2 regions of the Dyella thiooxydans genome follow, and region 2 is predicted to be linked to the other one. Evidence: predicted binding sites of a transcription regulator. Region 2 holds the regulator's gene; the other holds the start of a gene.
What was found. Region 2 encodes sigma-54, which starts transcription at its own class of promoters, with help from an activator protein. Its sites were predicted from a motif close to TGGCACGNGCNTTGC; they were not measured.
Positions count from the first base shown of each region.

Region 1: ATSB10_RS09855 (flagellar basal body-associated FliL family protein) is a predicted target of sigma-54. The motif match lies at 1,475-1,489, and genes of this name have one in related genera.

Region 1 is NZ_CP014841.1:2,143,145-2,146,320, forward strand. It holds gene fliM (flagellar motor switch protein FliM) at 1-891, opposite strand, end outside; gene ATSB10_RS09855 (flagellar basal body-associated FliL family protein) at 908-1,408, opposite strand; gene queA (tRNA preQ1(34) S-adenosylmethionine ribosyltransferase-isomerase QueA) at 1,621-2,664, opposite strand; gene ATSB10_RS09865 (MATE family efflux transporter) at 2,781-3,176, shown strand, end outside.
Region 2 is NZ_CP014841.1:4,214,714-4,217,889, forward strand. It holds gene hprK (HPr(Ser) kinase/phosphatase) at 1-39, opposite strand, end outside; gene hpf (ribosome hibernation-promoting factor, HPF/YfiA family) at 247-576, opposite strand; gene ATSB10_RS18755 (RNA polymerase factor sigma-54) at 724-2,193, opposite strand; gene lptB (LPS export ABC transporter ATP-binding protein) at 2,317-3,036, opposite strand; gene lptA (lipopolysaccharide transport periplasmic protein LptA) at 3,040-3,176, opposite strand, start outside.

The DNA of each region.
Region 1 (3,176 bases), 2.1 Mb from region 2:
GTCCTCGGCGAATACGGTGGTCAGGTCGGGCATCGGCACCGGGATCACGTCGCCCGGGCGCAGCTGCAGGAAGTCGCCGATCGCCAGCTCGGTCTCCAGCAGCAGCGAGGTGATCTCGACCTCGGCATCGAGGATTTCCTCGTGCAGGGTCTCGCTCCAGCGGTCGTCGCGGTCGACGCGGTCGCTCTGCACGCCGGCGTCGAGCAGGGTGCGGATCGGCTCGACCATGGCGTACGGCAGGGTCAGGTGGATCTCGCCGCCGCCGCCGTCCAGCTCCACGTGGAAGCGCGACACCACCACCGTCTCGGTCGGGCTGACGATGTTGGCGAACTGCGGGTTGATTTCCGAATTGAGGTATTCGAACTCCAGCGGCAGCACCGGTGCCCAGGCCTCGACCATGGCGGCGAACAGCTCGACCAGCATGATCTGGATCACCCGGTTCTCGGTGGCGGTGAAGTCGCGACCCTCGATGCGCGCATGGAAGCGTCCGTCGCCACCGAAGAAGTTGTCGATCACGGTGAACACCAGCCGCGGCTCCATCACCACCAGCGCGGTGCCGCGCAGCGGCTTGATCCGCACCAGGTTGAGGTTGCTGGGCACGGCCAGGCCGTGCACGTACTCGGCGAACTTGACCATCTTCACGCCCAGCACCGAGACCTCGGCGGTCTTGCGCAGCACGTTGAACACGCCGGTGCGGAAGTAGCGCGCGAAACGGTCGTTGACCATCTCCAGCGTCGGCAGGCGGCCGCGCACGATGCGGTCCTGCTGGGTGAAGTCGTACTGGATGACGGCATCGCGCGGCATCGGCTCGTCGGTCTCGGTCTCGACCGCGCCGCCCTCCACGCCGTTGAGGAGGGCATCGATCTCGTCCTGGGAAAGCAGGTCGCTCATCGCCGGTCTCCGTCGATCACTGCATCACGAAACTGGTGAAGTACAGGGCATCGATGCCCGGCTTGCCGGTGCGCTCCTGCACGATCTTCTGCACCGCGGCCAGCGCCTGCGCCTGCAGCTTTTCCTTGCCGGCCGCATCGATCAGGCTGGTGTAGCTCTGGCCGCTGAACAGCAGCAGCAGCTGGTTGCGGATCACCGGCTGGGCCTCCTTGGCAGCGTCCAGCGCCGACTGCTCGTGGCTCATCAGGGTCACGCCCACCTGCAGGTAGCGCGCGGACTGGTCGTCGCGGAAATTGACCACGAAGGCCGGATCCAGCGGCAGGAACAGCTCGGGCTTCTTCTTTTCGGCGGCCTGCTCGGCGGCCTTGTCCGCCGGCGCGTGCTTGGGCCCGAAGGCGGCGTACAGACCGGCACCCGCACCACCGAGCACCAGCAGGGCGACGATGATGAGAATGATCAGCCGGCCGCGCTTCGGCTTGGGCGGAGCGCTGGCGGATTCGGGTGCGTCGTTGTCCATGTAACCCTCGGATGGATGCGGATGTAACGGGTCCCGCGCCGGGCGGGACATTCCGAGGGGAAATTAGCAAACGGCGTGCCATGCGCGAGGAACCGCACGGGAATGCGCCATGGCGGCGGTCGCGGCAGTTTCTTGACGCCCGCCGGAAAGCCCGCGCGTCGACTTCGCGACGGTATCGCGCCGGACCCGGCAGGCCCGGCGTCAGCGTTCCGTCAGCGCAGCGCTTCGGGCACCGGCGGCAGGATCAGCATCGCGTCGCCGTAGGAGAAGAAGCGGTAGCGCCCGGCCACCGCATGGCGGTAGGCCGCCAGCATGAACTCGCGCCCGGCCAGCGCCGACACCAGCATCAGCAGGGTCGACTGCGGCAGGTGGAAATTGGTGATCAACCCGTCGATGCTGGAAAAGCGGTAGCCGGGGAAGATGAAGATCTGCGTCTCGCCGGCGAACGGGTGCAGCTCGCCGTCCACGCTGGCGCTTTCCAGCGCCCGGACCACGGTGGTGCCGACCGCGATCACCCGTCCGCCGGCCGCCCGCGTGCGGCGCACCTGTTCCACCAGGTGGGCGCCGACGTTGAGCCACTCGCGGTGCATGTGGTGGTCCTTGATGTCGTCGGCCCGCACCGGCTGAAACGTGCCGGCGCCCACGTGCAGCGTCACGTAGCCGGACTGCACGCCCTTCTCGCGCAGGCGCGCCAGCATCTCCTCGTCGAAGTGCAGGCCGGCCGTGGGCGCGGCCACGGCCCCCGGCTCACGGGCATAGACGGTCTGGTAGCGCTCCAGGTCGCTGGCCTCGGCACTGCGCTCGATGTACGGCGGCAGCGGCATCTCGCCGAGCTTGTGCAGCAGCTTCTCCAGCGGCTCGTGCGACTCGAAGCGCAGGCGGAAGAACGCATCTTCGCGGCCCAGCACCACCGCGTGGCTGCCGTCGCCCAGCTCGATCCGCCCGCCTTCCTTCGGCTTCTTGCTCACGCCCAGCTGCACCACCGCCTCGTGCGCACCGGTGACGCGCTCGATCAGGATCTCCACCGCGCCGCCGGTGTCCTTGCGGCCGTACAGCCTCGCCGGCAGCACGCGGGTGTCGTTGAACACCAGCAGGTCGCCGGGACGCAGGAACTCCGGCAGCTCGCGGAACATCCGGTCGCTCATCGTGCCGGCGGCGGCATCCAGATGCAGCAGGCGGCTGGCCGAGCGCTCGGGCAGCGGCGCCTGGGCGATCAGCGCATTGGGCAGGTCGAAATCGAAATCGGACTTCTTCACGGGTTACGTCACCAACAACCCCGCCGGGCGCGGGAAAGCGGGGATTATCCCGCACCGCGCCGTACGGGGCACGCACGCGTGGAACAATGCCCGCTGCCCCCGCCATTGCATGCCGCATGTCCCGACTCTTCGCAGACTGGCGCGACCGCCCCACCCACCAACAGGTGTGGGCGCTGGCCGCGCCGATGATCGCCTCCAACCTCACCGTGCCGCTGGTGGCGCTGGTGGACAGCACCGTGGCCGGGCATCTCGCCCACGCCGGCCAGCTCGGCGCGGTGGCGGTGGGCAGCGCGGTGTATGGCTTGCCGATCTGGATCTTCGGCTTCCTGCGCATGGGCACGATCGGCTTCGCCGCGCAGGCCGGCGGCCGGCGCGACGGCGATGCGCTGCGCCGGCTGCTGGTGCAGGCGCTGGGGCTGGCGGTCGGCCTGGCCCTGCTCACGATCGGGCTCGCCCTGCCCCTGCTCGGCCCGCTGCTGCAGCTGATGAAGCCCTCGGCGACGCTGGATGCG
Region 2 (3,176 bases):
GCCTTCGCCGCGCATGCCGGACACCCAGCGCAGTCCCATGCGCTCGTGCACGCCATCGTAGAGTTGTCGGGCGGTGAGCCGGTCCACGTCGTCGGATCCTCTGCCCCGGCAGGAAGGCCTCAGGTGGCCGGCCAGGTGCGCGGCCTATTGTGCCAGCTTGGCCGCCAGCGCAGGCGGACCGGATGCCACGCAGCAAAAAGGCCCGCCCTGGCAGGGCGGGCCTGGTCGGGACTGCGGTGCCGCGGGTCAGCCGACCATGCGGTCGTCGCGGCGGGCCTCGGCCTTGTGTTTGTCGCAGACCTTGTCGCGGTGCTTGCGCAGCTGGGTCACCAGCTTGTCGAACATCTTGTCGATGGAGACGTACATGTCCTGCTCAAAGGCCTCGGCGTGGAGCAGGGCGCCGGAAGAGGTGTGCAGCGTGCCTTCGGCCTTCTGCTGCAGCTTGTCCAGCGAGAGCACCACGGAAATGCTCGTCAATCGGTCGTCGAGGCGATTGAGGCGGTCCAGCTGGCCGGTGACATGCGCGCGCATGGCCTCGGTGATTTCGACGTGCTGACCGCTGAGTTGGAATTGCATGTTGCGCCTCCTTTGGTACGGCCGCTTGCGCGGCGTGGATCGATGCGGCGCCCGGTCATCCGGGGTGCATCCACAGTCATCTCGTTATCGTCCAGTGGTTCAGACGCCTTGAGGTCCTCGAGGTTCCGCGCAGCGCGCGGCGAGGATTCAGCCGGCGCGCTGACGTTCGCTGGAGCTGGGTATGCGCATGGCCTCCCGGTATTTGGCAACCGTGCGGCGCGCCACCTGGATGCCCTTGCGGTGCAGTTCCTCGGCGAGCGCCTGGTCGGAAAGGGGTTTGCGGGGATCCTCCGATTCGACCAGCTTGCGCAGCATCGCCTGGATGGCGGTGGACGATGCGCTGCCGCCGTCCTCGGTGGAGACTCCACTGGAGAAGAAGTGCTTGAGCTCGAAGGTACCGCGTGGCGTGTGGATGTACTTGCGCGTGGTCACGCGCGAGATGGTCGATTCGTGCATGCCCACCTCCTCGGCCACTTCGCGCAGCACCAGCGGGTGCATGGCCTCCGGGCCGTAGTCGAGGAAGGCGCTCTGCCTGCGCACGATCGCCTCGGTGACCTTGAGCAGCGTCTCGGCCCGCGACTCGAGGCTCTTGATCAGCCACCGCGCTTCCTGCAGCTGGCCGCGCATCCAGCTCGCATCCTCGCCGCGCGCCTTGGCGATCAGGCTGCAGTAATGCTGGTTCAGGCCCAGCCGCGGCTGGCATTCCGGATTGAGGCTCACCCTCCAGCGGGCGCCTTCCTTGAAGGTGTAGACGTCGGGAGCGACGTACTCGACCGGCGTGGTGTCCAGTGCCGCGCCCGGGCGAGGATCCAGGCTGCGGATCAGTGCGGCGGCGGCGGCGACTTCGTCCTCGCCGGCGCGCAGCTTGCGGGCGAGTCGACCGATGTCGTTGCGGGCAAGCAGCTCGAGCTCCGAGTCGACGATGCGCAGCGCGAGTTCGCGCTGCGCGGTGCCATCGTCGAACTGCTCCAGCTGCACCCTGAGACAGTCGCGCAGGTCGCGGCTGGCCACGCCGACCGGGTCGAAATCCTGCACCCGGCGCCGCACGGCCTCGACTTCCTCGGCGGTAGCCTGCAGATCGGCGGGAAGGGCGGCCAGAAGGGCTTCGGGTGTTTCCGCGACGTATCCGTCCGGATTCAGCGCGTCGATGATGACCGTGGCGATGGCGCGCTCGCGCGGGGTGAACCCGGACAGGTTGAGCTGCCAGAGCAGGTGTTCCTGCATCGTTTCGGCGGCGGCGTTCTGTGGTTCGAAATCCTCGTCCCGGTTGCCGCTGCCACTGGCCGAACCGACGGAGGAGAAGTCCATCGGCGACTCCCCGGCGCCATCGCCATCGGCCCAGTCGGGCGGTTCGCCGGAGTCGTGTTCCTCGCTGGAGGCGCTGCTTGCGCTGGTGGAGCCCAGCCCGGTGTCGGTGCGGAAAACGTCCTCGTCGGCCGACTCGATGGATTCCTCCGTCGACTCTTCCTCGAATTCCAGCAGCGGGTTGCCCTCGGCGATCTGACGCAGCTCGGCTTCCAGCTCCAGCTGCGAGAGCTGCAGCAACCGGATCGCCTGCTGCAGTTGCGGCGTCAGGGTCAGCTGCTGATGGAGTCGGAACTGGAGTCCGGGTTTCATACCGACCGGGGGCCTTGGAACTGGCTTTCATCCTAACCCCACCCCGGGGAGTCGAACAGCCTTGAGGTGCCGCCGGGGCGCCCCGATCTGTCCCAGGTCAATTCCCTGCGACCCGGCCGGCGGTCAAAGCCGGAATTCGCGACCCAGGTAGACGTCCCGCACCTTTTCGTCGGCGAGGATATGCGCCGGCGTGCCGCGAGACATGACCTCACCCTCGTTCAGGATGTAGGCCCGGTCGCAGATGCCGAGCGTCTCGCGCACGTTGTGGTCGGTGATCAGCACGCCGATACCGCGCTCCTTCAGGTGGCGCACGATGCGCTGGATCTCGCCCACCGAGATCGGATCGACGCCGGCGAAGGGTTCGTCCAGCAGCATGTAGCGGGGCTCCGCGGCCAATGCCCGGGCGATTTCCACCCGGCGCCGCTCGCCGCCGGACAGGCTGATGCCCTTCTGGTCGGCGATGTGGCTGATCTTGAGCTCTTCCAGCAGGCCTTCCTGTTGGGCAGCGCGTTCGCGCGCGGTCAGTCCCTCGCGCAGCTCCAGCACCGCCATGATGTTGTCGGCCACGCTCAGGCGCCGGAACACGGAGGGTTCCTGCGGCAGGTAGCCGATGCCCAGCCGGGCACGCGAGTGCATCGGCAGGCCGGTGATGTCCTTGCCGTCGAGCTTGATCGAGCCACCGTCGGCCTCGATCAGGCCGACCACCATGTAGAAGCAGGTGGTCTTGCCGGCACCGTTGGGGCCGAGCAGGCCCACCACCTCGCCCTGGCGGATGGAGAACCCGAAATCGCGCACCACCTGGCGCGCGCGGAATCGCTTCTGTAGGCCTTCTGCGGACAGCATCGGTCAGGGCTGCTTGCTGCTGGCGGCCGCCGCCGGCATGGGGGCGGAGGTGCCCGGAGCGGGCGCGGCGGGTGCCGTGGCAGCGGGCGCGGCAGCCGGTTTGGGCGGGTGCGGCTTCGGCAGGAAGGTGCCGTGCACCA